2 regions of the Candidatus Brocadia sinica JPN1 genome follow, and region 2 is predicted to be linked to the other one. Evidence: riboswitches for the same ligand, from Rfam matches in the RefSeq annotation. Region 2 holds a riboswitch; the other holds the start of a gene.
What was found. A riboswitch is a leader RNA that binds a small molecule or an ion and turns the genes downstream of it on or off. The one in region 2 is predicted to bind cyclic di-GMP.

Region 1 (15,699 bases), 3.1 Mb from region 2:
ATGTCTCCCGTATCGCTGTCAGCTCTCCAGTTCTCATTTCTTATTTGTACAAGACCGGTATTTTTTATAGTATCGATCTCTTCCAGTACAACACCTTTTTCACCAATATACCGGTCAGCTCCAATACCCAGCGGTTGCTTTTTGGTAAATCGTTCCGCAAATCTTCTGGAAACCGCAAAGAGCACACTTGCCATAAGGAGAAAGGCTCCCCATTGCCATGCCATGCCGAATCCCAGGATCGCTAAAATACCCGCCACTGCCGCTCCAACACCAAACCATAAAAGAAAAAATCCGGCGGTAAATATCTCACCAATAATGAAAGCAGCAGCAATGGACATCCATATCCACCAGATCTGAGTCACTTTTTATTTCCTCGTTTTTTCTGAATGAGAGGGTATAGAGGGTCAGACATTCACCTTTTCAAGGCCAATTGTGAGAGACAAGTATTTAATATTGAATTATGAAGGTCAGAACGTTGCTTCCAACCTGACCCTTTTTTCGCGCCAATTCCTGAGGTAAACAACCCGCTGACCGGGTGTGAATAGTAAATCTATGGTGTAGTATCAGAACAAAAAGCCTCTTTCACAATATTGCTGTGGGAAATGCCTGAGATTCGCAATAAAGAGTGAAAGAGCCGAAGATAAAAAAAGTCTATCACATACCGTGTGTGAGTGCAAGTATCATTTTGTGCCGGAACGAAAGAGATACCGTTTTTACAAGTATCCAGCCTTTTTGTTCTTGACACAATTGATTGTTCCTGTTTAATATGTGCCAAATATTATTGGCAATCAAAACAAACAAAAGCATCGCGATAAAGGCAAACCCTGAGTAATCAGGGGACGCAAAGGAAAGGGTCTTGCTAGCCGTTTAAGCGGTTTAAACAATTTAAACTGCTCATGAGACAGCCTTACTGCCGAAGATGTTCCTGATGAATATCTTTCCAGTAAGGCTTTTTTGTTTTTACGGGTAAAAAAGTGCTATGGTGAAGCCTCTAGCTATTTTCAATTCACCGAAAATCCTGATAATCTCTCATTTCATGCCAGGAATATCCTATGACTAAAAATACCATTTCTCATCATCAACAAGACCTGCTTGCCTTGCTGGCCGGCGTGTCCGGTCATTTCGAAGTAACTTCTCCCCAAGATGAGCGTTCCATCCAATCACTCCAGGAAACTTTAGCCAGGGTACTTCCCGGGGAAGATATCACCACAATAAAAACCAGTTTCTTTTCTGTTGAAAATTCTGATTTGTTCTTTACCGATACGATTGCACCTCATCAATTGACACGACTACAGGAACTGGCCGGAAGGGGACTGAAAGAAGCCGGTGGTGCAGACCTTCGGGTATTTGTCCGGGAAGTGCCGGTACGCAGTACCCAAATGAAAGGTTCTGTCCCCCTATGGGCAGGTGGCGCCGCTCTCGAAAAAACTATCGGGCCATTCCACAGCAAGGATGGCAGAAAGATATGGTTTGACTTTTTCAGAATTGAAAGGCTGATAGCGCTCTATCTTGAAGGGAGGCCTGACCCGGCAATTCTCTTCAATGTATCATTGCTGAGAAAATTTATCATCCACACATTACCCCCGGTTATCGAACCATTGACAAAATACAAACTGCTACCAGACAGTGTGTGGGTAAATTCAGAAATATTTGCCCCAAATGCCCCCGCAGGATTTTATACGGGTTTGAAAATAAAACACGGTGAAATTGCCCTGAGTGCTCACCCCCATATCATCAACAGCAAGCTGACCATTTCCCCCAATACTATCGTAACGGTAAAACTGGAACTGGACCAGCCAGCCGTAACGGATGCCGACCCCGCCAGTCCGTATGGTATCGATGCGCGTAAAGCGACGCTGGAGTTACCGAAACAATTATCGTTTCATTTTTCAGGCAACGGCGGCGCCATAGATGAAATTGCTGACAATCTGCAGTGGAGTGTATACGGACACACTGCCCATTTTACCTGGAACAGGCAATTTGCTCCCACATATGGTCCCGTACTGAACCGGGTGTTAATTCCATACATCTGTTCTGAAAATTCCCTCGCTGTTAACAATTGCCAGTCTCCCTTCAATACGGTTTCAGAAACTGCCAGTATTCAGCGGAGCGCATGGGCATTACCAGCAGCACAAGTTGATGTTACCAAACCACCACCGGCAGCTGGTATTGGCGGTATAGCAATTCAATGCAACAAAGGGCTGACTGCGAAATGGAACGGATTGCAGGGTGGTGAAGTCAATCTTTCAAATCCATATGTGTTGTGCGATGCAGGAAGAATTAGCATTACTGACTTGCAGGCAGGCAATCTGTACTGTAATCAGGAATATGCATTATGGAAAGATGACCTGAATCCCTTTGCTTCTTCCGTGAAGCTGCAATACACGAATGCCTTCCCTTTTCTGTACAATGCATTGGCTAATGGTACCGAAGCGTTGCTGGCATTTGCAAACACCAACCCATTATTAGACAGACCGGTCACGGTGTCCGGTCAGGCATTGGACATTCATTCCAAAAACTCTGTTTTACTGGATAAGGAACCCCGCTTCCCTGATTTGATTGCATTGGAGTACACTGTTCAGGCTACATTTAAAACCAAACATGCTGCACAAAAAGACGCTGATTTGGCGCTGCCACTGGAATTACCTATTACCATACCACCAGCACAGATACCAAAAAATGCTTCTGCAGGTATTGCGCTATCCCCCTACGTGCGAAATGAAAAATATTCTGCTACCGAACTACGGAGAAGATTCTTGTGGATTGAATTTGAAGAGCCGGTGAAAGACACGAAAGACACGTATTTTGCCAGAATTTTGGCGTATGCGCCGGATCAATTAATCAGTAACAATCACCCTGAGTTACTCATTGCATCGGAAGAACCGGCTTTCCCGGTAGACCCTGAATACATCCGCGTTATTACTCCTAATCAATCCAACGATAATGCCGGACTAGACGCCATGCAGCCGATGGAAAAGGCAACCGATTCGGACAGACATTACCTGTTGCCGTTACCACCCGGTCTGCATTCCGAATCGCCGGAAATGTTCGGTTTTTTCACATATGAATTCAGGGTGGGACATTACCGGTACAATGACACAACTGCTCATCATAAGAAGGATGAAAATGTATGGTCAACGGCACAGGGACGGTTTGGAAGGGTCTTGAGGGCAACCGGCATCCAGCACCCGGCGCCCACACTCACCTGTACGGTAAACCGGGACGAGGAAAAATTATACGTATCTGCTCCTTATGCCGTAGCAGTACACAAAGGTAAAAACATCATCTCCGATCCACCAAGGACAGAACTCTGGTGTCTGTTATATGCTCAGGTCAAACAGGCAGACAACCAGGATTTCCGCAATATCTTACTGGATGATAAAATGCTGGATTGGAACGTGCGGGTAGAGCACGATAAAAGAGTGGACTGGGCTGCTGTTTACACCGATGAGCAGCGTATGACCCTGAAACGGGTTGCTATCAGGAACTGGAAAGACGAACTTGATTATGGCAATTTCCGGCATGTGTATCAATTAGCTGATATTACCACGGTCAACAAGGACGCCACAAAATATGGGACGGTAATCTGGAGCAATAACGGAATCAATCAACTGCTGGCCTTGTACGGCCTGCCGCCGGATTCACCGCTGAGTGTATTGTGCGTAGAAATGTTACCCCAGATCACGAACCTGTATGACCATGTGAACAGCCTGGACAGCGAAGAAGTACAAAGGAACCTGAAAAGCACTGTTACCAGCGAGAACTTCCTCTCCGAGGGCATAATAAAAGAAGAAATGGCAATAAGAAAGAAGGCTATGCAATCTGTCAACCTCAGCGAATCTAAACCTTTAAGTAATAACTTAGGCCATTATCGTATCTTAAGAACCTCTCCATTAACAGAAGTCCCATTCGTGTGCTGCACAGAGTGTAAACAGCAAAATTAATTGCCGGCTCGCTCCCAAATTTCGGTTTGGAACGTTCGTGGCAAGAATCTCCGTTTTCGGGGAATATTGGAAACTCAATATAGTATGATGGATGTTAATTTTACAAGCGTTTTAAGCAGTATGATTCTATTCGGTGGTATGTCAATTTAAATCAAGGAGGTGTTGTATGGATAATCACATATATAAAGTGGTTGAATTGGCCGGTACTTCTTCAACAACGATGGAAGATGCTATTCAAAATGCGATTTCAAGGGCATCGAAGACCTTGCACAATATGCGGTGGTTTCAGGTAATTGAGACCCGGGGACGTATTGAAAATGAGAAGATTGCCCGGTGGGAGGTTATATTAAAGATAGGATTTGTACTGGAAGATACCCTTTAGTTAAAGAACATCATAATGAAAGGTCCCCTGAAAGCTGAAACAGCCCCCCCCTTTTGGGGGTCTGCCTCTTTCGCCTTCTCAAGATTCATCTCTACGTCTAATTCGTTCAGGTCTTCCTTGAGCCGTTTCTGTGCTCTCTGGCGTAACTCATACTCTTTCGGATGTCAGTGTAAGAGTGCGACCATGCCGTCCGCACTCCGGATGAAGTCAAGGTTATCGTATCCTTTGCATGAAAATATTTCTTTAACGGTTAAGGGAAGATTATTTACAGATAAAGTAAGTAATTATCGAATATGCTCGTATAAAAATTCAAAAAATGAAGCATCGGGTAAAAAAATATAGAATTACTGGGAACGAAAATGCTAAGATATTCGGGCAGTTTTTTATGCCAGATACATAGTCACGGAAAAACATCTTGTCTCCTCCCTCTGTGACCCCTCAATGAAGAGGGGGCGCAGGGAAAGGTGGCAACATGAAATTCCTTGAACATTGAATTATTGGTTTCAATAATTACAAAATTCTGTAAATAAGGAAACATCCATCATGGTAAAAGAAAAGATTGGGTTTATTGGTGGCGGAAAGATGGGCGAGGCGCTAAGCAAGGGCATTATTAATGCCAAATTGAACACCCCTGACAAAATTATGGTAAGCGATGTGATTACAGAACGATGCAAACTTTTAACCAAAGAAATTGGCATAAAGACGACGCAAAATAACAAGGATATTGCTTCCTTCGCCGATGTTATTATATTAGCCGTTAAACCACAAATGATGAATGAGGTACTCAGCAATTTAAAGAATGATATCACCCACCGGCATTTAGTGGTGTCTATTGCGGCAGGTATCCCTATCCGGTTTATTGAATCCAGATTACCGGAGGGTATTCGAATCATCCGGGTGATGCCCAACACCCCATGTCTCATAGGCGCCTCGGCTACAGCCTTCGCTTCAGGAAAATACGCTACAAATGCAGACGGACAGTTGGTGTTTCATCTGTTTAACGCCGTTGGAAGGGTATTCCAACTGGATGAAAAGTATCTGGATGCCGTAACAGGGCTGAGTGGAAGTGGCCCTGCATACGTCTACATGATTATTGAGGCATTGTCTGATGGTGGCGTCAAGATGGGTTTACCACGGGATGTGGCCACCATCCTTGCAGCACAAACCGTACTGGGGGCGGCAAAGATGGTGTTAGAAACAGGACAACATCCCGCTCAACTCAAAGATGCCGTGACCTCACCAGGCGGGACAACCATTGAAGGGATAAGCAAACTGGAAGATGGCGGCCTCAGATCGGCCATGATAAACGCCGTTGAGTCTGCCACCGTAAAATCGAGGAAATTAGGTGAATTATTATAAACAGAGGAGCGATAGATGTTGATACACAAACTTGATAAACACAAAATTGATCTTGCCGTAAACACCGTAAGAATGCTTGCCGCAGACGCCATTGAAAAGGCACAATCAGGCCATCCTGGTCTCCCCATGGGATTTGCCGACATCGCCTTTGTCCTCTGGATGCAATTTCTGCATTTTAATCCGAAAGACCCGCAATGGCCCAATCGGGACCGGTTTATCCTTTCTGCAGGTCACGGCTCCATGTTGTTATATGCATTACTCCATCTCTTCGGATATGATTTGTCATTAGATGACATAAAGCAATTCCGGCAATTTGGGAGTAAGACGCCTGGCCATCCTGAGTATGGGCATACTCCGGGAGTAGAAGTTACCACAGGACCTTTAGGACAGGGATTTGCAAACGGAGTAGGCATGGCACTGGCTGAAAAAATACTGGCAGAACGATTTAACAGAGACGGCAGCCCTGTTTTCGATCACCACATTTACGGGGTGGTAAGTGATGGTGACCTGATGGAAGGAATTACCTCTGAGGCCGCGTCGTTCGCAGGACACCTTGGCCTTTCCAATATTATCTATATTTACGATAGCAACCAAATCTCAATTGAGGGAAACACGTCCATTACCTTCACTGAAGACGTTGCAAAACGGTTTGAGGCGTATAACTGGCGGATTTTTAAGATTGACGGGCATAATCATAACGAAATTGCTGCGGCCATAGAGGCGGCACGGAATGAAAAAGAGAAACCTTCGCTGATCATCGCCAGTACCCACATTGGCAAGGGAAGCCCCAACAAACAGGATACTGCCTCCGTGCATGGCGAACCACTGGGCGCTAAAGAACTCGAATTGACAAAGGAAAAACTCGGCTGGCAGAAAAGCCCGGCATTCTATATCCCGAACGAAGTAAAACAACTTTGCCAGGCTCGTGTAGCCGAACTAAAAGGAGAGTATGAAAACTGGCAATCCCTGTTTAATACCTCTGTCAAAGAAGACCCGAATCTATCCCAATTATGGGATGCCTACTTTAAAAAAGGAATCCCTGAAAATCTGGAATCTGAATTACTCAAAACTATCAGGAAGGATTCGATAGCCACCCGCTCAGCCTCCGGTGAGATGATACAGGTAATTGCACAACAGATGCCCTCTTTTATCGGTGGTTCTGCTGACCTTTGTCCATCCACCAAGACCTACATCAAAAACGCCCCTTCTCTGGATAAAGGTAAATTCGCCGGGAGAAATATTCATTTTGGTATCAGGGAACACGCCATGGGCGGTGTTTTAAACGGATTGGCGCTGTACGGAGGCATTATTCCCTTTGGCTCTACCTTTCTGATGTTCTCGGATTACATGCGACCTTCCATCCGACTCGCCGCCATGATGAAGATCCGGGTGGTCTATGTGTTTACCCACGATAGTATCTTTGTCGGAGAAGACGGACCCACCCACCAACCCATTGAACACCTGCCGTCACTGCGCGCAATCCCTAACCTGCACGTGATAAGACCGGCAGACGCCACCGAAACTGCTTCCGCCTGGATAGCGGCGCTCAATCATAAAGATGGCCCCACGGCGCTGATCCTGACCCGTCAGGATCTTCCGGTAATCAACCGCTCAGTCTATCCGTCACAAAATCTATTAGCACATGGCGCTTATATACTGAAGGATTCGGCAAAATCCCCCGAGATCATCCTTATGGCAACAGGATCAGAAATCCCCATTGCCCTTGAGGCCACCATGCAGTTACAGGGAAAAGGTATCCAGGCAAGGCTGATCAGTGTGCCTTGCTTTGAGTTGTTCAGATCAAACCCTGATAAATACAAGCACAATTTACTTCCCCCGGCATGTAAAAAACGGGTAGCCATTGAAGCCGCAGCAACAAGCGATTGGTATGAATTTGTTGGATTGGATGGCCTTATCATCGGACTCGACCGATACGGCACCTCTGCGCCGGCAAAAACATTAGCCGAGCACTTCGGCTTCACGGCAAAAAATATCTCGAATGAAATTAACAAAAAATGGGGCATTTAAAATACCAATATGGAAATTGGATTTGGAATCTGGTATACAGCTGCCTTACTGCTCATTATGAGCATTCTCCTTTTCATGGAGGTGCTGGAAATAGAAGTGGTCATTTTTTCGACTTTACTGCTCCTTATTACCGGAAAAGTTATTACCCTGAAAGAGGCGTTCGTCGGATTCTCCAACGAAGGGATGTTAACGATTGCGCTGATGTACGTGGTAGTTGGGGCTTTCAGCAATACCGGCATGCTCAATCAGGTTACTCACGTCATTTTTGGTAAAAAAAATACCGGCGATTCCCGCAAACTCCTGAGGCTTTTATTTCCCGTATCCTTTGTTTCCGCATTTATTAACAATACTCCGGTTGTTGCAATGTTTATTCCGGTTATACGTTCCTGGGCAGAAAAACACCATTATGCATCTTCTAAGTACCTGATTCCTCTTTCATACGCTGCGATCCTGGGGGGGACGTGTACCCTGATTGGCACAAGCACCAATTTGATCGTTCACGGACTAATGATCGATTCAGGAATGAAAGGAATATCTTTTTTTGAAATTTCCAAGGTCGGCGTACCGCTTGCTCTTCTGGGTATTTTATTCATTAGTCTTCTAGGTCACCGATTGCTTCCCAACCGGAAAGACCCCTTAGTTGAACTGGGAGAACATACCAGAGAATTTGTTATCGAACTGAAAGTTACTCCGGAATATGAAAATATCGGGAAAACAATTGAAAGTGCAGGATTGCGGCATTTACAGGGTTTATTCCTTTTCCAAATAGAACGAAGAGGTCAGATTATTGCCCCGGCAGAACCAAATGAGAGAATATTGTTGGGTGACCGACTGTTTTTTACAGGTATACCGAAAATGATATTGGAATTACAAAAGTTACCTGGTTTGCAATTGATACAGGATTCTCATTTTGATTTAAAACAATATGATTCTGCTGTGATAAATACCTTTGAAGCTGTTGTATCTCCCGGCTCTCCCTTAGTCGGAAAAACGGTTCGGGAAAGTGATTTTCGGGCCAAATACGAAGCGGTTATCATTGCCATCCATCGTCATGGAGAGCGGATACAAAAAAAAATTGGCGACATTAGCTTATGGCCTGGCGATACCTTGTTGCTATTGGCAGGAAAGAATTTCCGCAAAAGATGGTACCATTCAAACGATTTTTATCTTATTGCAGAAGCCGAAACGTTACCTTCCAAGCCACAGTGGCGGGGATATTTGTCTCTTGGCGTATTTTTCTTAACGATCCTGTTGACCATCCTTGAAGTACTTCCGTTACTATCCGCAGCAGGTTTAGGGGTAATTATCCTGATGGCAACCCGAACGGTACGAATGGCGGAAGCACGAAAGGCAATAGACTGGCGGGCACTCATTATTATCGCTATGTCCCTGGGCGTTGCAGCGGCAATTAAAGAATCCGGGCTTGCAGAGTTATTGGCCAGTGGAATAGCCGGAATTGGCTGTCATTTTGGGGTAATAGGCGTTTTAACAAGTATTTATATCATGACAAGTTTTTATACTCTCTTCATCACCAACAATGCAGCCGCGGCAATGCTGTTTCCCATAGCTATTTCGTCAGCTTCAACAATTCATGCCGACACGCGTGCCTTTGCCTTCGTTGTTCTTTTTGCCGCTTCAGCCAGTTTCGCAACGCCGATCAGTTATCAAACAAATTTAATGGTGTACGGACCGGGTGGTTACAGGTTTAAAGATTATCTGAAAATCGGCGTCCCATTGCAATGCCTCATTGGTATAATCACTATGGTTTTAGTCTATTACTTTTATTTTTGATGACCCTTTTCCCGTTTTCATTTGGTATTGAAAAAGTCCTCCACATCACACCTTAAACATAAGGGATCGGATCTTTGACTCCGGCTTCTTTAAAGGCTTTTAAACGTAAGAAACAACTATGGCACTGTCCGCATGCCTTGTCGGTATTTTTGTAACATGACCAGCTGAGGTGAAGGGGCGCCCCTAAAGAAATGCCTGTTTTTACAATCTCTGATTTACCCTTGTGTATCAGGGGCGTTTCTACCTCGATACAGGTCGTTGGCCTTGTACCAACCCTGATGAGTTTATTGAAGGCCTCATAATAGATGGGTCTGCAATCAGGATAGCCGGGGCTGTCCTGTTCTACGGCGCCGATAAATACCTTCCGTGCCCCAATAACTTCACCCCAGGAGACGGCAATTGCCAACAAGTGTGTATTTCTGAAGGGAACATACGAGGTAGGAATTTCTTTGATATCTGACTGTGCGTCCTGTACGTTCATACGCGGGTCTGTCAGACTCGATCCCCCGATCTTTCTGAGATAGTCGATATTTGCTATAAGAATTCTGTCTTTGGGGATGTTGTAGTATGAAGCGATGTCGTGAAAGGCTTTAAGCTCCCTCGACTCTGTGCGCTGACCGTAATTAACGTGTAAGAGTGCAAGCTGATATTGCGCGTGCGCAATGGCAGCAGTTACGCAGCTGTCCATACCACCGCTGACCAGTACAATAGCTAAGTCCTTCATGTAACGTTAAACACCCCTTGTTTGTGGTTCCCAGATATATTTGTGGAGTTGCAGCTGGAATCGGACATTAAGATTGTCTTCTAAAATCCACTGAACGATCATTCTCGGAGCAATGGCATCAAAGACAGTTCCCATCAATACGTTGGTAATATCAGATAAACGATATTTCTCTATTACTTCTTTTGACCAATCATAATCTTTCCGGGAATGTAAGACAAATTTCACCTCGTCTGATTTCATCAGATAATGAATATTCTGCCAGTACATCAAATGGCTCATATGGCTATCAGGACACTTAATATCCATAATTTTTATGGATTTTTGCGGAATGGTACGAATATCGTAACTACCGTTTGTTTCCACTAAAACCGTATAATTTTTATCGAGCAATTCATCTATCAATAATGGTGTATCTTTATCCGATAGAGGTTCACCGCCGGTTATGCAGACCAATTTGGTTTTGAATCCTGCAACACGCTCAAGGATTGAACCAATCGACATCTCCATCCCTTCTTCATATGCATAGGTGGTATCGCAGTAACTACACCGTAAGTTACATCCTGTTATGCGTATGAAGGTACACGGCAAGCCGGCATAGGACGTCTCCCCCTGAATACTCTTAAATATCTCATTTATTTTCATATATTACTAATTTTATTGGATTTTTCATGCATCTCAAGTGCATTACCGTTTTTTTTCATAAAATTCGACCTTATTCTTAAGACCACTTTGGGTGTTGGAATGTCTCATGTAAATCAATCGTGGGTTCTTGCGTTGCAACTACTTCTGCCTTTACTGCCCCTGTTTCAGCCTCTTCTAATTTTACCTTTTCCTGCATATTGAATTGCATCTCGAAGAGTTTTTTATAGAGTCCTCCATGAGCAAGAAGTTCATGGTGGAGTCCTGTTTCCACAATCCGCCCCTTCTCCAGGACCACAATCAAATCGGCATGTAATATGGTCGATAACCGGTGTGCTATAACGAATGTGGTGCGATTTTTTACCAAACGATAAATGGCATTCTGGATAAGTTGTTCGGTCTCTGTATCAACGGAAGATGTAGCTTCATCCAGGATGAGTATCCGGGGATTGGCAAGAATGGCACGGGCAATGGCGATGCGTTGTTTCTGGCCACCGGAGAGTTTCACCCCACGCTCACCAATTACGGAAGCATATCCCTTCGGCAACTCAACAATAAAATCATGTGCATTGGCAGCACGGGCTGCTTCCTCAATTTCCTTATCTAATACATCGGATCGTGCATAAGCAATATTCGCCTTTACTGTGTCATTAAACAGAAAAGGTTCCTGGAGCACCATGGCCATTTGCTTACGCAGGGAGTGGAGTTTGACTTCCCTGATATTGTAACCGTCAATGAAAATCCCTCCCTTTGTTGGGTCATAGAATCGGGGGATGAGTTGTGTAAGGGTGGTCTTTCCGCTACCGCTGGGGCCTACAAAGGCAATCATCTGGCCCGGACGTGCACTGAGATTGATGCCTATCAGGACTTCTCCATCTTGATTATACGTGAAGTGAACTTGTTTGAATTCTACAACACCACGCACGGGTGGCAAATCAATAGCATGGGGGGCATCTTTCAATTCGCACGGCGTATCCAATATCTCGAAGATGCGCTCGGTGGATGCAATGGCACGCTGCACCTGATTGTAAAAACGTGTCAGACCGGTAATGGGACTGTACATCATCTGGAGATAGGGAAAGAATATGACGAAAGTACCTGCGGAGAGTTGTCCTTGAAGTACCTTATATCCACCGAGACAGATGACGACCACGGCGCCTGTCTCGGTTATCAGGTCTACAATGGGTCTTAATGCTGAAACGAGTTTTAATATCCGGACGTAGAGGTTGTAGTTCTCGTAATTTTTATTCCGGAAGCGTTCCATTTCTTCGGTCTCTTTCGCGAATCCCGCAATGACCCTGATACCGGAGATATTGTCCTGAATGAGGGAGTTCAGTTCAGCCGTTTTGTCCCTCAGGGAGCGAAAGACCTTTCTGATCCTTTTCCCAAAATTGTAAGTACAGAGTGAGATAAATGGACAAACAAATAAGGCAATACTGGTGAGTTGCCAGTCGAGTTTTAAGCAAAAATACAGTATCCAGCCAAATTTAAACATATCCGTAATAAAGGTAATAACAGGGCCTACAACTGCCTGTTCCAGGGAATTAACATCATTCATGAGACGGCTCATGATATCGCCGGTCTTCGTATTTTCAAAATATTGCAAGGGGAATCGCTGAATATGGTCATAAAGCTGATTCCGTATATCATAAATAAGCCTCTGCCCTAACTCGGAGGTAATGAAGCCGTGAATCAGCGTAATACCGCTATGAAAGGTATGCATAAAGATAAAACTCACGGCAAGAAAGGCCAGCGTAACGATGGTAGAATTGTAACTTTCAAACCAATGCTTATGAATAGAGTGTGAGGCAGCTAGTAACGGTTTTGAGAGTGGGATAGGGCTCTTTTGTTCGTGAAGGTAAGTTTTATCGGATGATTTTTCCTCAGATGGATTGCTGGGCATCGTTTTTATAAATTTATCAGCCATCTTGATTTCATCCACCGCGATACCCAATATCTGGGTCGGTAAGACAGCAACATAAGCGCTCACAGCCGAGAGGATGAGAATAATTGCTGATTTATGCCAATAAGGCTTTAGATAACCTAACAGTCTGATATAGGTATTTTTTGAAGAAATGTCTTTTTTCATAGGTAACTATAATAAGTGAAAATTATCTTTTTACAAACTTTAGCATGTGCTGAGGGTTGTGTATTATTTGGAGGACAAAGTAAAAATATTACGCTTCCAAAGGACTTGTTACCTAAAATTGCCAGGACAAACGCACGTGGCGCGGCTGTTATTCCCAGAGAGGAAGGTAACTATTTAGCCTCGTGAAGTGACAGGATTTTGGAAGATGCCATAAGTAGTTCCGTGAGAAACGATATATCTATAGACAAACCATTATGCCACAATCAAACTCCATCGGAGCGAGATGTTGTTCCTGTGTTTCGGGTATCATTTCTGTGGAGCTACGATTTTACATGTCACATTTTCTATGAACATTTTGCCCTCACGGGCTTTAAAAATACCTGTCCGCCACAGGCAGGTCGGTTTGATTTTTCCAAATACCCAAACCAACGAACCGGAACGTGTAGCGTTATCGGTTTATCCCCAACCAAAAGCTGACCTCAAGGGACTTTACCATAAGTGCCAGTCAAACGACCGGCGCTACAATTTTTGCTAAATAATGTTACAATACTTTTTAAGATACCATAAGGCATACGGTGCGTTTGGTTTTTAAGTCTGACTTTGTCACAATGTTCAAGGGAATTACTGATCCTGTATCACAAAGTTGGCGCCGTCATCCTGGGAAGCCATGTATGAGCCGATAGGACAAAGTACCTTACTGTCCGCTTCGCAGCGGATAAGAATTTTCCACAGTGATTCAAGGTTCTCTTTCTCGTGTTCGGTTTCCGGAATCATTTTAATCCTTGTTTTGCTTTCAATTGAAATTCTCATGGCATGGCTCCTTTCGACTTTTGTCTGGTACATTACAATTCTCTGTAAACCATAGATATTAGTAACACGTAACACGTGATCTTTCAGAAGACATTAATGTAAATGAAAATCGTCACATATTCAATCTTCTTTTTAACTTAAATCTCTTTTTTATTCATACCGGAGCGCCTCAATCGGGTTAAGCCTCGATGCCTTTCTTGCCGGATAATAGCCAAAGAAGATACCAACCATGTTTGAAAAGAGAAATGCAACGGCGATAGATGGTGAAGATAGTAACGATGGCCATCCCCCATAGTGAGAAACTAATTTTGACGTGAAAATGCCAAAAATTATTCCAACTATCCCACCAATCGAGCTAAGAACAGTAGATTCTATTAGAAACTGAAAAAGAATATCCTTTTCCTTTGCGCCAACTGCCATCCTGATGCCAATCTCTCTGGTCCTTTCGGTCGTAGAAACCAGCATGATATTCATGATGCCAATGCCACCTACAAACAAGGACACTAATGCAATACTACCAAGGAGAACGGTCATCGTATGGCTTGTTTCCATTACTGTTGAAGCAAATTCTACCTGACTGATAACCGTAAAATCATTCTCTTCATCGGGTCTCAGCCGATGGCGTTGCCTTAGGAGAGAAGTAATTTGATCGATTGCCTCGAACCGTGACTCTGCGGTAGTCGATGAAGCAAGGGCATAACCAATATGTGTAACTCCCATAATCTTTCTCTGTACGGTCGTGTACGGCATGAGAACCATATCGTCCTGATCCTGGCCTGTAGGTGATTGTCCTTTGGCGCTCAGTACACCGATTACCTTAAATGGTATATTGTTTACACGAACCCACCTGTCAACAGGATCTAACGTTCCAAAAAGGTTGGTTACAACGGTCTGCCCCAGGACGCAAACCTTTGCCATGATATTTACGTCCTGCTGAGTGATAAATCTCCCGTCTTTTAACGGCCAGTTCCGTATAATCTGATAATCAGGCCCTGCCCCCGACACCCCGGTTGTCCAGTTCATATTTCCGTAAACTACCTGCGTGGTTGTCCTGATACCGGGTGAAACATAACTGACGGCGCTACATTCCTTTGCCATAGCAAAGGCGTCTTCTGCGGTTAAGGTAATGGTTCCTGTGGTACCCCTGGCAGCGGCATGTGTGGTACTGATGGGAATAATAATGAGGACGTTTGTACCCAAACTCTCCAGTTGTTTTTCGACAAAGGCTTTGGCTCCTTGCCCGATACTTACCATAACAATTACAGCGCCAACACCAATAACGATGCCGAGGATCGTCAGGGAGGAACGTAACTTGTTCCTCATAATTGCACGTAAAGCTATTTTAAAAAGCGCCGTCATAAGCGAAAAAGTTCGTTCGTTATAAAACCATAAGGTTGCTTCTCAAGGTGCCTGAACCACAGGCGTAGCGGCGGATGGAGAAGGAGTGTCGCTTAACACCGTACCGTCTTTGAGAACAACAACCCTGCGGGCATATCCGGCAATATCTGTTTCATGGGTAACGAGCACAATGGTAATACCCAGGTTATGGTTGAGGTCGGTGAGTACTTTCATGACATCTTTGCTGGTAGCGCTATCCAGGTTTCCCGTTGGTTCGTCGGCAAGGAGCAAGGTGGGGTCATTGACGATGGCACGTGCAATAGCAACTCGTTGCTGTTGTCCACCGGATAGTTGATTGGGATAGTGTTTTTGAAACCCATCAAGACCCAGAATACGCATTATCTGATGAATCTTATCGATGTCGTTTTTGGATATTTTCTTACTATAAATAAAGGGGAGTTCAATATTCTCTACTACCGTAGTTCGACTGAGCAGGTTAAAACTCTGAAACACAAATCCTAGTTTTTTATTGCGAATTTCGGCCAATTCATTTTTTGAAAACCGGGAAACTTCGACACCTTCCAAATAATATTTC
Region 2 (15,699 bases):
TCTTTTTTATCCTTATTTTCTTTCCGGGTACTTTCTGGCCTGGGATCTTGTTTATCTTTCTGTGATTCCTGGTTTTGTTCTTCCCCGCTCTTATTGTCATCGGATTGCCGTTGCTCGTTTTTATCCTGTTCTTCTTCCTGCTGCCGGTCTTTTTGATCCTGACCCTGCTGCTTTTGTTCATTTTCCTGCATCTTTCGCTCAACGTACTCATAGTTATATTTGGCATCATTTTTCAGTATATCGAGTTCGCTACCAACCTTGTGTTCAATTTCATCGATAAAATCCACTGTTTTCTTATAACACTCCAGAGCCTCTTTCATCTGACCCTGCCGGTACAGGGTATTGCCCATATTAAAACTCGATTTTGCCTTCATTTCAAGATCCCCGGTTCTTATTACCTTCTCAAACAGTTGAGCGGCTTCATGGTATTTACTCCTCTTGTATTGAGCATTGGCTATGTTAAAGTCTAACTGGATGGTGTTGGGTGAATCCACCTGCGCATTTACGTATTTATCCAATGCCTCGTCATACTTACTCTCGTTATAAAGGCTGTTTCCCTCCCTTACCTTGTCAGCAAGAGGGTCTATCCATCCTAGAGATACCCATCCAAATAGTACCACTACGAAAAATAATAATTTGCAATGCTTCATTTTATTTGAGGAATTCACGGAATTACTTTTTTTCGATCTGACAAAAAACTCTCTAAGGTAATAAGCACAATCGCAATAAAAAGAGGAATCTGATAGCGATTCACATATCTTTTCACGCGCTGCGTTTTGTAGACAGACTCTTCTATCTTCGCGATACTATCCTTGTAAATCTTTTCTAAACCCCATTCTGTACCGTAAGCAGGAGTATACAGTCCGCCCGTCTCCAAAGCGATTTTATTTAACGTAATTTCGTCTAATCTTGATTTAATAACCTGCCCCTGTCTATCTTTTAGCAATCTTTCCTGACCACTCTCATCCTTCATCCTGATGTAGGAACCATCCTTCTTTCCTACACCTACTGTATAGATAACGATACCCTGCTCTTTGGCCTTTGCGGCTGCTTTTAATGGATCATCTTCGTGATTCTCACCATCGGTAATCAATATGATAGCCTTGTGATTTTTTGAATTCGCCTCAAAGGTTGAAATCCCCTTTCTTATTGCCTCTGCCAGGGCAGTGCCTCCCTGTGGAATGATATTCGTATTTATGTCATCCAAAAAGAGACGAAAGGCGCCGTAATCAGAGGTCAATGGACAATAAGTAAATGCCGTACCTGCAAATACAACAAGACCAACACGATCTCCTTCCAATACATGAAGTAAATCTTCAACCTCCCTTTTTGCCACTTCTAATCGGTTTGGTTTTACATCGTCAGCCAGCATACTTCGTGAGGTATCCACCGCAATCGCAATATCAATCCCCTTCTTTTCAATTTCTTCCCAGTGGTAACCCCACTTGGGCTCTATAAGGGTAAATATCAGAAAAAGTATGCCAACAATCATTAAGGCAGCCTTGAGCCACTGTCTTTTCCAACTAACGAAAAGCCCGACTTTTTGTAGTAATTCTCTGTTTGCAAATGTATTCAGGTCATTCATCTTCTTTCTGAAGACGAGAAAATACCCGAGAATTACTATTGGAATAACAGGAAGTAAATACAGGTAATTAAGATTTCCGTACTTCATAATTATACTATTTGGACACAGATGAACGCAGATTATAAAGATGAAATAAATTATTATCGTCTGACTGGACGCCCACGACGAAGTCTGAGTATATCTGCTAAGATCCGCTTCCTATTTAAGGTATCTTCCTGAATTTTGTTTTGGTCATACCTAACTCAAATAACAACAACCCAAAGGCAGGCAGCAGAAAATAATGAAACAATTCATGATATTCTGTATACTGAGTTACCTCAGACTCTGTTTTTTCAAGTTTATCTATTTGACTATAAATTTCTTTCAGTGATTCAGTATCAGTTGCCCGGTAATATCTTCCGTCCGTAATCTTTGCAACTTCTCTGAGGGCATCATCGTCAATATCAATCTTTACCTGCTTCATTACCGTATTCCCAAACAGGTCAACCGCCGGAAACGGAGCCAAGCCTTTTGTTCCGGCGCCTATTGTATAAATCCTTATCCCGAATGTCCTTGCTATTTCCGCTGCCGTAAAGGGGTCTATCTCACCTGCATTATTTCTTCCGTCTGTCAGAAGGATAATTACCTTGCTCTTTGCCTTTGTATTTTTGAGTCTGTCCACAGATGAACCAATGCCAGAGCCTATAGCTGTGCCATCTTCAACCATTCCAATCTCCGCCTTTTCCAGAAGCTGTAATAGCATCCCATAATCAAGTGTCATTGGACACTGCGTATATGCCCGTCCGGCAAAAACAACCAGACCGATACGGTCGTTTGTGCGCTTCTGGATAAATTCTTTCACTACTTGTTTAATAACATAAAGCCGGTTATGCCTTCTGCCCCCGATTTCGAAGTCCTCTGCCAGCATACTTCCCGAAACATCCACCGCAAGGACAATATCTATCCCCTCAGTCGTTACCTTTGTCTGTTCATTTCCGTACTGAGGCCGTGCCAGGGCAATTACCAGGAGCACAATAGCAGCAGATCGAAGGATAATCAATACGTATCTGTACCGTTGCCAGAATGAGGGTTTTAATTTTTTCACCGTATCAAGAGAGGAGAAGAGTACTTGACTTGTCCCTCTGCGATGAAAAGACCAATACACTAAAGGTGGAATAACAACAAGTAATAACAGTAATAAAGGGTCATGAAAGATCATTGAAGCCTTTGTCTGAATCCTGGCAAAACAGGTTTAATAAATTCTCAATTTCAAATCCCAAAGAGATTCCAATTGATCAAGATCAAGATTGAAAAATGAAGTACTAAGGATATGGCACGGCCGACAGATGTATCTGTCCCCCCTTTGCAATCATATCCCAGATATCTGTTTCAGGAATCTCCTTCTCTAGAAAAACATTCACCACGGCCTGGAGTGCAACGTTGTTTGTCTTAAGAAGTTCTTCTACTCCTGTTATCGCGGTAAAATATTTGTTTATAATCGTTTCTCCCTGTTTATATATGTGAGCCCCTGCGAGCTCCTTTTTGCTGCCCATATCTACCTCATATTCCATGGAAATGCCCTTATCCACATAACTGAGCTTTAAGCTTACACCGGCGGTTTCTATATCCAAAAAGTAAATTTTATGTTTTCTTGAAAGGATTTCTTTGATCTCCGGGGTACCATAAATACCCCACAATGTTTGCACATTGTGTTTAAGCCTTGTAATCTCTTCATCAGAAATCTTACGTATTTGCGCTCTTGATGGCTTTGCAACCGTCTTATTTCCAAAACCTTTTTCATGACTTAAATATTCGTCCAAAAATTTTTCAGGCGCTTTTACCATATTTTTTACCCTTTTAAAAAGGTTTACAATAAACAGAATGATTAATAATTCCAAATAACATCTTATAAAAAGAGCAAAACATCTCAAGATTCCCTCCAATAAATTTTCATTTATTTAATGAGCAACCACCTCCTTTTCTTCAAAACGTTCTCTCGTTTCATCAATGAATCGTTTTGCTGCGTCATAGGTTTCTTGAATTTCCGACCTGGATGGCCCGTATCTTGCGTATTTCACCATATCACAACGTTCAAGGAATTCCTGGATCAATCGCTTGTGGGTATCGTCTAATTTATTTGTATGCGCCATCTCATCGAGAAATTCCTCGGTTGTCCGTTCCGGCGCCAATAAACCGAACCTTTTTTCTATATAATGCCGCACAATATCTGTCAGGCGATAATAATACTCCTTGATTAACCCTTTTGATATCAGATCCTCTTTCAATAAATTTTCTAGTAATTCATAGGCAACCTCATGTGGGGCTCTTACTATAAATTCCTGTGACTGTTTTTTATAACCGTTTTTGCGTTTATTGATTAACCAGTAAATAACAGCTGATAACGAGAGCGCTGCAAGCCCTGCAAATATCCATGTAACTAACCGCCTGAAATTTGTAGGCACATTCATGGGGGGAAAGATATCCTTTATATCAGCCGCAGTTTCTCCTTCTTTTAACACCCCCCTGACATCAATAGTTATTTCATTGGTAACAACTTCACCCGTACCTCGACTGCTCTTGTATCTTATTTTCAACGATGGGATCGTTTGTCGTCCGATTTCGTATGAACTCAGTACGTAGTTTTGCTCGACAGTAAAATACCCGTCTTTTTCTCGTTTGTCTCCAGCAATGCCGCCTGTCTCTTTTACCGTAAATGCACCAAGTTGTTGATTAATTTTGGGAAATTCCACCGTGAGATCATTCCGATACTTCACATGAATTCCAAATTTTATCTTATCGCCAATCGTTATCTCATTTCTGTCTGTATATGCCGTTGCTTCTATCGAGACTGCATCTCCCGTATCCTTTGTTTCTATGGCAAAAATGGTATCCTTGAATGACATCAGTGTATAAACAACCAATGTGAAAATCAATAGTGTATTTAGGAGCAGATTATACCTTTTTATAACCATTTTTCAACCCAACCATACGAATCCAAAGCCAACAATATATTAAGATTTATGATTTTAAATCACAAACCGTACATGGTAAATCTGAAATGATATTATCTTGTTAGATATTCCATCAATAGTAGTTAATATCTCTTTTCCCTTATCCTGAAAAAACGGATAACGGGTTCCACATAATTTTTGCCGGTGCTGATTACAATTTCGTCAACACCCATTGACCGGAACAATTTTGACCTTTCCTGTTTTTGTCTGGCGTTTAAAGCACTAAATTCTTTTCTGGCAAGAGGGTTTGCCGTATCGACTAAGAGTATCTCTCCGGACTCTGCATCTTTTAATTCGATAAAACCCACGTTTGGTAATTCCTGTTCCCTTGGGTCTACAACCGTGATCGCAATCACATCGTGCTTCTTGTTTGCAATGCGTAATGCATGTACATAATCATGTGCTATAAAATCGGATACAATAAATGATATCGTACGACGGGCGGCTATCTTGTTCATATACTCTAGGGCAACGGAAATATTTGTCCCTTTTCCGGAAGGCACTGAGCACAGGAGTTCCCGGATAACCCGCAGCACATGTTTTGCTCCTTTTTTCGGGGGAATAAATTTTTCAATTTTATCCGTAAACATGATCATGCCGACCTTGTCATTATTCTTTATGGCAGAAAATGCCAGGAGCGCGCAGATTTCCGTGGCTATTTCATTTTTCAACTGCTTTATTGATCCAAAGTTTCCGGAAGCGCTTACATCTACAAGAAGCATTACCGTTAACTCTCGTTCTTCCACAAAACGTTTAATAAAAGGACGACCCATGCGTGCCGTTACATTCCAGTCAATCGTTCGAATTTCATCACCTGGCTGATATTCACGCACTTCTCCGAATTCCATACCCCTTCCTTTAAAAACGCTGTGATACTCACCAATAAACGACTCATTGACAAGACGACGGGTGTGGATCTCTACCTGCCGGATCTTTTTTAATATATCTTTTGAGATCATAAATATCTCTCTAACGTGTCACTTGATTCAGGCAAAAAAACGGTTTAAACGGTTTAAACCGTTCAAACGGCTTAATCTGAAAATTCAATTACGGCACCTCTACCGTATCAAATATTTTTTGCACAATATTTTCAGCACGTATCTCCTCAGCCTCGGCCTCATAGGTTGTAATGATCCTGTGGCGAAGCACATCCATACCTATTGACTTTACATCATGAGGAGTTACAAAGCCCCTTCCCTTTATAAAGGCATGCGCCTTGGCGGCTAGTGTAAGATAAATTGTTGCACGCGGAGATGCGCCGTATTCTATGAATTCATCCAGGTTAAGGTTATACGCTTTCGGATCCCTCGAGGCAAATACAATATCAATAATGTAATCCTTGATTTTATCGTCGAGGTAAATCTCGTCGACCAAGGAACGCAAACGCAGGATATCCGCAGGAGAGATCACCGGATTTACACGAAAATCCTTTTTTGTTAATGCCATGCGTTCCATAATCTCACGCTCTTCCTTCTTGTCAGGATACGTAATGTTTAATTTTAACATAAAACGATCTACCTGTGCTTCGGGTAACGGATACGTTCCCTCATGCTCAATTGGATTTTGCGTAGCCAATACAAGAAACGGGTCTTCCAGTTTAAATGTCTGATCCCCAATGGTAACCTGTCTGTCCTGCATTGCTTCCAGGAGCGCGCTCTGCACCTTTGCAGGGGCGCGATTAATCTCATCCGCAAGGACGATATTGGTGAAGATAGGTCCTTTCCGTACCGTAAAATCACCATTTTTGGGATTATAAATAAGGGTGCCGATGAGATCGGCAGGAAGTAAATCGGGCGTAAATTGTATCCGTTGAAAGCTGGCCTGCATAGTTTTGGCAAGTGTCATGACCGACATTGTTTTTGCTAATCCAGGCACACCTTCTAATAATACATGCCCATTGGAAAGGATACCTATTAAAAGTCTTTCCATCAAATATTTCTGGCCCACAATCACCTTGCCAACCTCATACATCAGGGTATTCACAAAATCACTTTCCTGTTTTACCCTTTCTGTAATCTTTTTAACATCAGATTCCATCTACCCCTCCACCGCAAAATTGTTGATTGTTTAGAAATGAAAATCAAAATATACTGTAACTAAACAGATGACGCCACTAAATTTGTTCCTTTTTATAACCATAACATTATAGATTTCTCAGGGCTGACGATAGAAAGAAGGTATTATACCAAATTTATCTGATTTAAAACAGGTATTTCAAAATCCATCCTAGGAAGGAAAGTGCTTGACACATGAGGAAATAGATGCTACGATTCAAGTTTAAAGTACCATTTTAGAGTATGCTTAAATAGATAGCATACATGGAGATATTCATAATTATGCTATATAGTAAAGAATTTATTGTCGCTAAAATTTCTCGCAAACCAGATAAAATTCTTCATGGGGTTCTGCGCCCTTGGTTTAAAAAAATCACAAATTAAGGTTATTTTGGAAATAAACGGATAGCAAGGATACGTTGCCAAAAAATATACCTGTCGTTTCGATCATTGGTAAACAGAATATAGGGAAAACCACACTTATTGGGCTTATTATTCCTTTGCTGAAACGAAAGGGGCATAGGGTTGGCACTATCAAGTACAATATCCCTTCATTTGAAATCGATTACGAAGGAAAGGATACCTACAGGCACTATCAGGCAGGCGCTGATGTAGTTTCCATATCTTCGCCCCAAAAACTGGCAACGATAAAAAGGGTCGACCGAAAGCCTCCGTCAATAAAAGATATCATAGAAACTTATTATCGGGACGTTGATATCGTCCTTGTTGAAGGCTATAAGAGTTGGCGGTATCCTTATATTGAAATCCAAAATAACCATCAACAAATGAAATCTGCAAACAAAAAATACAAAAACCATCTGAAAATTACAGGCACTGTCAAGACAGATTCGCATATACCGATTTTTTGTAAGGATGACTTGAATAACATCATAAATTTTATAGAATCAAAGATGAGGTGATTCAACAGGAGGTGATGAGTATTTCGGCAAAATATCATGTGATTTGTCCCAGGACGAACATGTTTCGTAATGTTTTGTAAATAGGCGTACATTTTTTAGGAGGAAATTTCATTGAAAAAGATTTTTAGTTATTGCGCAGTTTCTATGGCAACGATATTTGGCGCGTATATTAGCTTTCCCGCTTTGATAGCAAATGCTGGAGATATTAAAAAGATTTACAAGGACACCTGTGAATTATGCCACGGCGCCGATGGGAAAGGAAGCGAGGCTGGAAAGCAATTTGGTGTACCAGACTTCACGAATGCAGATTATCAAAAATCCAGAACTGATGCAGATATGAAAAAGTCTATGACCGAAGGCACGAAGAATCCAAATTACGTCAAACTATCGGATCTCGGAGTTGATGCTGCTGATCTTGAGCCACTCGTCAAATTAGTTCGGGAATTTGGCGGCAAATAATTCAACCTGGAAATAGTTTTCATAGATTTTGTGAAATCAAAAGGGTAGGACATTTTCATGTCCTACCCTTTCTTTTTGTAATAAAATATGAGTTATGAATAATGACGTTATTGAAATCGATGGTTCATTTGGAGAAGGAGGCGGACAGATCCTGCGTACCGCCCTTTCGTTATCGGCTATTACAAAAAGGCCCTTTGAGATATTTAACATCCGGGCTAACAGGAAAATACCAGGACTCAGCTATCAGCACCTTCAGGCGGTAAATGCCACATCGCAGATTTGCAATGCCAAAGTCGTTGGAAATCTGCTCCGATCTACTGATCTCAAATTCTATCCCGGAGAGGTAAAAGCGGGTGCGTATCGTCTTGACATCGGAACGGCGGGCTCTGTTTCGCTCGTTTTGCAAACCATATTTTACCCACTCAGTCTGGCGAATAAACCTTCTTCAATCACCATCATTGGCGGTACCCATGTCAGCCACAGTCCCTGTATAGATTACCTCATGCAACAGTGGTTATACTTTCTTAAAAAAATTGGTTTTGATGCAGAAATAGAGACACTAAGAGCGGGATATTATCCTCGTGGTGGTGGTGAGGTTTTCATAAACATAAATCCGGCACGCCCGCAACATCCAATACGGATTGAGGACAGAGGGAGGCTTATCCAGGTAATGGGAATATCTGCTGTAAGCAATCTGGATATAAATATTGCCTTCCGGCAGCAAACACAAGCAAAGAAAAAATTATTAGAACAAAATATACCTCACGAAATATCGATGAGAGAAACGCCTGCACTTGGAAGGGGCACAATGTTACTCCTGGTGGGGAAATTTGAACACAGCCAGTGTTGCTATTTTAGTTTAGGCGCCATCGGTAAGCGTGCAGAAACTGTTGCCGATGAGGCGTGTAATGAATTCTTCTCTTTCCTCGAAACCAAGGGCGTCATTGATGAGCATCTTGCAGACCAACTCATCATCCCCCTTGCCCTTACAAAAGGGACATCACAATTTACCACACCCAGGGTTACACAACACCTGCTCACGAATATTGAAATTGTAAAACTGTTTTTACCGGTCACTGTCGACATCCTGGGAAATCTCAACGAGGAAGGATCTGTAAAAATACATTGACCTGGGTAACAGGAAATCATTATCACCACTTTGAAAAAAGTTTATTTTTCAGTTGACAAATTCTAAAGTTATGTATACTCTGTGAGCTGCCTAGTAAGCTCAATATGATCAAAAAACAGTTCGATAAAGGCAAACCCTGAGCGATCAGGGGACGCAAAGGAAAGGGTCTTTACCTGTATAAGGAAGTATAGGAATAAAGAAATAAAAACTTTATAGCGTATACGGAAATACGCATCACATAAGATAGCCTTACTGCCGAAGGTGTTTGCTATAAAATATCTTTGCAGTAAGGCTTTTTTGTTTTTATAGCATCAAAAAGCCACTTTATATCAATTTTATTTGCGGAGGGGAAGGAGAAAAAAATTTATGGATATTGTCAAACGGAGTGCAAGGTCGTTTTTGTTGAGTGCAGGGCTGCTCTTGCTTGCGGTCTGTCTGCTAACATTGTCCAGTAATGGGGTTTCTTATGCGCTGAACCACAGCAGTAATATTACCAGCAATGAGACGTGGTATGCCGCTGACAATCCCCATATCGTTACGACCACCATACATGTGTATAGCGGAGCAACATTAACGATAGAGAAAGGGTGTGAGGTAAGGTTTGATAGTATGGCGGGTCTTTACATCGGGTATTTCAGCGCGGCTACTTTGAATGCGGTAGGGACAGAAGATGCTCCCATCACCTTCACTTCCAATACAGGTTCCCCTGCGCCTAACGACTGGCGGGGGATCGTTTTTTGGAACAGCACGGTTGATGGCTCAACGATTATGGATTATTGCACGGTAGAATATGGGGGATATGACAGTCACCATTCGAACATCGACTGCGACAGCGCCTCGCCTACCATCCAGAATTGTACCATACGGTATTCGGATGAATATGGAATCTATTGTGATAATAACTCAGCGCCCACATTGACAAACAACACGTTAAGTAACAATGGCGTTTATCCTATAAGTTTGTACTGCGGCATACTCGACAGCAATATTTCAGGCAATACCGGGAGCGGTAATGGGACAGATGCCATTGAGGTGCGGGACGGAAGTATAACATCAAACCGTACCTGGGTTCTGCAAGACCTTTACTTTAATGTAACGGGCATCATCCATGTATATAGTGGCGCAATATTGACGATAAATCCCGGGTCTCTGGTGAAATTTAATAGCACGGCAGCCCTTTTCATCGGGTATTACAGCGCGGCTACTTTGATTGCCAACGGGACAAGCGGCATCCCTATTACTTTCACTTCAAATGAATCAACCCCAGCGCCCGGTGATTGGCGGGGGATCGTTTTTTTCAACAGCACGGTTGACGGCTCAACGATTCTGGACTATTGCACGATAGAATATGGGGGATATGAAGACACTTACAATTCCAACATCAACTGCGACAACGCCTCTCCAACCATACAAAATTGCACCATACGGCATTCGGATGGATATGGAATCTATTGTGATAATAACTCAGCACCCACATTGACAAACAACACGTTAAGTAACAATGGCAGTTACCCCATAAGTTTGTATTGCGGTATATTGGATACCCATGTAACAGGCAATACGGGGAGCGGTAATGGGACAGATGCCATTGAGGTGCGGGACGGAAGTATAACATCAAACCGTACCTGGGTTCCGCAAGACCTTTACTTTAATGTGACTGGCGGAGTCATCCATGTATATAGCGATGGAATATTGACGATAAATCCTGGGTGTTTGGTGAAATTTAATAGTATTGGAGGACTTTCTATTGGGTATTACAGCGCGGGTACTTTGATTGCCAACGGGACAAGCGGCAGTCCTATTACCTTTACCTCAAATGAATCGACCCCTGCGCCCGGCGACTGGCGGGGGATCGTTTTTTGGAACAGCACGGTTGATGGCTCAACGATTATGGACTATTGTGCGGTGGAATATGGGGGATATGGCAGTCACAACTCCAATATCAATTGCGACCAAGCCTCGCCTACCATACAAAATTGCACCGTACGGCATTCGGATGGATATGGGATATATTGTGATAATAATGCTGCTCCCACGTTGACAAACAATACGATAAATGACAATGGCAGTTACCCCATAAGCGAGTATTGTAACATGCTGGACAGCAACGTAACAGGAAATACCGGAAGCGGCAATGGGACAGATGCCATTCAGGTGCGCAGCGGGAATATAACGTCAAACCATACCTGGGTGCCGCAGGACTTATATTTTAATGTAACTGGCGGAGGCACCCACGTATATAGTGATGCAATATTGACGATAAATCCCGGGTGTCTGGTGAAATTTGATGCCGGAACAGGTATTTACTTCGGATATTACGGCGCGGCTGCTTTAATTGCCGACGGGACAAGCGGCAATCCCATCACCTTCACCTCAAACGAATCAACCCCCTCGCCTGCAGACTGGGAAGGGATCGTGTTTTACAATAGCACAGATGATAGCGCAACAATTATGGACTATTGCACGGTGGAATATGGTGGATATGGCAGTCACAATTCCAACATAAATTGCAACCAAGCCTCGCCCACTATCCAACATTGCAAAATAAGGAATTCTGATGGACATGGAATTTATACAACCGGAAGCGGCGCCCTGCCATTAATATCTTGTTCAAGAATAACGAATAATGTCAATGGCGTCTATGCAATGAGTAATTCGATTCCAACCATAGCGGATTGCAGCATCTCCGGCAATACGAGTTATGGCGTTTACAATAACTCCAGTTCTGTCACGCTTGACGCTGAAAACAACTGGTGGGGCAGCGCCGATGGACCCGGTGGTGTCGGGCCTGGTTCAGGCGATGCAGTCAGCGCTAATGTTGATTTTACCCCATGGTTAAGCTCATTTGATAGTTGTCTTGAATCTATTGTTTTGAGCCCTGCATCTGATACAAATTTTGTAGGCTCCCTGCATACCGTAACTGCGACGGTGGAAGATGAGGCTGGTGATCCAATTGAGGGTGTAGTGGTATTTTTTTACATTACCTCCGGCCCACACGCAGGACTAAATGGCAATGACACAACGGATTCAAATGGTCAGGCAACGTTTACCTACACGGGAACTACGGATGGCACCGACACGATCGAGGCAACTTTTGTTGATTTCCATGGTAGGACTATAACATCACATGCAGTCACAAAGACATGGGAATACCCTGCTACACCAATACCAACACCTTCGCCAACACCAGAGATAACACCAACACCGTCGCCATCACCTGAGCCGTCACCAACACCGGAGATAACGCCATCGCCGATACCAACGCCAACAGGCACGCCAACTGCCATTACTCTGGCATACTTTCATGCTAAGGCTGGCAAAGATGGCAGCGTCACTCTAACGTGGGAGACAGTTACGGAGGTTGACAATGCCGGCTTTAACCTTTGCCGATCAAAAAGCAAGGACGGGCACTACACAAAGGTCAATAATACAACCATCCCTGCCCAGGGCAACGCCGTATCCGGAGCCAGTTACAGCTATGTGGATGAACCAGGCATAGGCACTTTCTACTACAAGCTGGAGGATGTAGACTACTACGGGGTAAGCACCTTGCATGGGCCGGAAAAGGTGAGGGTGAAATCAGGGAGTAATGCGGTACGCAGACGTTAGTGAGTGCTGGATAGGAGATAGGAGACAGGTGTCAGTGATCAGGAGTCAGAAGTCAAAATAAAAAAGGCGGTCAGCGGTCGGCTTTCAGCAGTCAGATAAGGGCTGACTGCTGACTGTTGACTGCTGAAGGTTTTTGACAAGATGCGGAAATACGATTATGACGGTGTGAGAATCCTTTTCTCCCATCCCCGTTTTTACGCAGTTTGAGCAGGGTGGATTCGACTCGTTCCCATACTCAGCGTCATGTCCTTCCGTTCCAACGGATGTTCACCCCGGTCAAAACACATAAGTATTGAATATGTTAGCAGTTTGCGAGAATCGTATCGTGAGGAAGGAAAGGCTCAGGAAACTGAAGCTAGAGACGTGGACACAGATAAAAGATGAGGCTGGGGCACTGAAGATAGAGAGCGATGAAGAGGCATTAAGGAGAGGAATCGTATCTTGACGGATGTTATGTAATCAAGACGGACCTGAAGGAGAACGAGGCGGACAGATACCTGGTGCATGACCGGTACAAGGACTTGACGGAAGTGGAGAAGGTGTTTCTGGGGTGCAAGACGGTGAATCTTAAGGTTCGTCCCGTGTACGTGAGAAAGGAGGAGAGTACGCGAGGGCATGTGTTTGTGGTAATGCTTGCGTACCTGATAATCCGAAGGCTACGCGATGCGTGGGCGGGTTTTGATCTCACGGTGGAAGAAGGTCTCGAACAATTGGCAACTATTTGTTCAATGGAAGTAACCGTGAAAGACCAAAATGCGCATTGCCAGAAGATACCACGCCCACGACAACAATCACGTGAATTATTAGAGGCATTGCCATGCCGGAAGATACGAGTAGTCACGAGAAAAAAATTTCCTGTTCGCCATAAAAGCCAATAAATATAAGGCTTTTACGGCCTTTTTGTTTTTCACCTTGGGGTGAACATCCGTTAGAATAGGTTGTTACTAGTAATAAATGTTCGTTTCACAGCCGGATGAATGTGGAATCGGGAATGGTGTATTCTACGACAGGAAGCGTTAGGGTCAGGCTTGTTCTTGAGCCCATATTTCTTGAAAAGGTCTTTTTGAAAAACCTTTTCAAGATTTCTATGCGGCTGTTTCAGTAATCCAAAAATTAAGACATCCTGTTTGGCATGTTACGTTTTGCTTGCAAAAGTCTTTGGGTCATTTGGATGTATCTTTTACCCGTAGATGCAGCGCTGTCGTACTCAATTCTTTGAAAACAACACTTACATTCAATATACGTATCGTTGTGTCGCAGACTGGGCAATACATCACTTTCATTTACACGCCTCCCAAGTTCAGGTGATTGCCTGATAGCTTGGAAACTACTGGTAAAGATATGAAATTCCTTATCATTACCACACTTGGGGCATACAAAAAATGTGTCCATTGGTAACCTCCTTTCTTAAATAAAATTTTATCTTTCTTGTAAAGCCACAAAGACACCAAATCACAAAGAAAAAAAACATGGTATCCTAATGGCTTTGTGGTTGTGTGAACTTAGGAACGCTAAGCTGACTTTTGTAAAAATTCCCTAAATCTCAGGAAATAAAAAAGGCTTGGCTCAAAGTACTTGGAAAGGGGTACAATGAACAAAGCCTTTAGAAGTAAAAAATAAATATAACATAAAAAGAAAATTTATGCAAGAAAAATATCAGTAAAAAACAACCATTTCGTGACGTTTTTCCTTTTTGGAGAATGAGACAACGCATGGTTCCGTTGTCTTTGCAGTTGTTATTAAAAACCGGAATATACGCTTGAAAGCATGGTAAAAACGTGTACAATGGCATTTGTATGAAAAACAAATATTTTTCTTATATTCCTATCATTGTTTTTTGCCTGCTTTTTTCTTCAGGCTGTAGTTTCATATCTATTTCCCTTGTCCCCTCCGTTGAACCATTCAAGGAAACAACGATCTCTGGAAGTGGAAAAGACAAGATACTTATTATGGATATTTCCGGCATTATTTCTGATGAGCGCAAGCGCGGTCTTGCAGGGCTCTCAGACGAACCTGATATGGTTGCCCGTATCAAAGAAGAGCTGAATACAGCAGCCAGAGACAAAAACATGAAAGCCGTTATCCTGCGTATCAATAGCCCGGGCGGCACCGTTGCCGCCTCTGACATGATTTATCATGAGATAGAGCAATTTAAGGAAAAAACTGATACGAAGATTATTGCGTGCATTATGGATTTGGGTGCGTCGGGTGGTTACTACGTGGCCGTTTCCGCGGATAAAATTATAGCGCACCCAACCACGGTTACTGGCAGCATCGGTGTTATCATGCTCAACTTCAGTATCGAAGGGCTTCTCCAAAAAATAGGCGTAAAAGACACCTCCATTAAAACAGGTGAACACAAAGACATGGGATCACCTTTAAAATTAATGACGGAAGAGGAGCGAAAGATATTTCAGGGCGTAATGGATACCCTGTACGAGAGGTTTTTGGCAGTCATTGCAGAGAACAGGAAGGAACTAACCCCAGAAAAACTGAGATTACTTGCCGATGGCAGAATTTATACGGCCAAACAGGCTTTGGAATATGGCCTTATTGATCGGATTGGATACCTCGATGAAGCCATTTTGCTGGCAAAGGAGGAATCAGGATTAACAGAGGCGCGAGTCGTCACATACCACAGACCGGGGGTTTACAAGAACAATATTTATTCCCAACTTAGCAATGCTGGTTTTGGAACCATCAATCTTCTCAATATCGACCTAAAATCATTCGTCAATTCAGGCACGCCATCGTTTATGTATTTATGGGCACCATAAAATACGGCAGTATATAATGATGTGGTACATTTTCAAACTATCTTTCAGGAACTTAAAGTGTAAAGCGAAGTGGCTGCTTCGCTCTCCATTGCAGAAATAGCTGAAGGCCTAATTTGCAATGTAATTACACAAACCCGCTAGTCCTCGGAACGGAGAATAGTCCGTCGCGTTCGTTT

Region 1: it holds a riboswitch for cyclic di-GMP, as region 2 does, so the genes downstream of both, BROSI_RS14810 (hypothetical protein) here and BROSI_RS00795 (right-handed parallel beta-helix repeat-containing protein) in region 2, are expected to answer to the same signal.

The regions. Positions count from the first base shown of each region.
Region 1 is NZ_BAFN01000001.1:3,239,096-3,254,794, reverse strand. It holds gene BROSI_RS14815 (NfeD family protein) at 1-362, opposite strand, end outside; cyclic di-GMP riboswitch class I at 807-918, shown strand; gene BROSI_RS14810 (hypothetical protein) at 1,053-3,944, shown strand; gene BROSI_RS14805 (dodecin) at 4,111-4,326, shown strand; gene proC (pyrroline-5-carboxylate reductase) at 4,870-5,685, shown strand; gene tkt (transketolase) at 5,701-7,713, shown strand; gene BROSI_RS14790 (SLC13 family permease) at 7,723-9,504, shown strand; gene queC (7-cyano-7-deazaguanine synthase QueC) at 9,557-10,228, opposite strand; gene BROSI_RS14780 (radical SAM protein) at 10,235-10,870, opposite strand; gene BROSI_RS14775 (ABC transporter ATP-binding protein) at 10,947-12,956, opposite strand; gene BROSI_RS14770 (hypothetical protein) at 13,578-13,766, opposite strand; gene BROSI_RS14765 (ABC transporter permease) at 13,917-15,125, opposite strand; gene BROSI_RS14760 (ABC transporter ATP-binding protein) at 15,168-15,699, opposite strand, start outside.
Region 2 is NZ_BAFN01000001.1:180,506-196,204, forward strand. It holds gene BROSI_RS00745 (tetratricopeptide repeat protein) at 1-650, opposite strand, end outside; gene BROSI_RS00750 (VWA domain-containing protein) at 665-1,672, opposite strand; gene BROSI_RS00755 (vWA domain-containing protein) at 1,788-2,783, opposite strand; gene BROSI_RS00760 (hypothetical protein) at 2,887-3,408, opposite strand; gene BROSI_RS00765 (hypothetical protein) at 3,523-4,467, opposite strand; gene BROSI_RS00770 (DUF58 domain-containing protein) at 4,659-5,534, opposite strand; gene BROSI_RS00775 (AAA family ATPase) at 5,623-6,612, opposite strand; gene mobB (molybdopterin-guanine dinucleotide biosynthesis protein B) at 7,049-7,549, shown strand; gene BROSI_RS00785 (c-type cytochrome) at 7,661-8,008, shown strand; gene rtcA (RNA 3'-terminal phosphate cyclase) at 8,103-9,137, shown strand; cyclic di-GMP riboswitch class I at 9,256-9,397, shown strand; gene BROSI_RS00795 (right-handed parallel beta-helix repeat-containing protein) at 9,504-12,746, shown strand; gene BROSI_RS19575 (hypothetical protein) at 13,045-13,191, shown strand; gene BROSI_RS00800 (hypothetical protein) at 13,247-13,624, shown strand; gene BROSI_RS00805 (hypothetical protein) at 13,860-14,138, opposite strand; gene sppA (signal peptide peptidase SppA) at 14,543-15,523, shown strand; gene arfB (alternative ribosome rescue aminoacyl-tRNA hydrolase ArfB) at 15,661-15,699, opposite strand, start outside.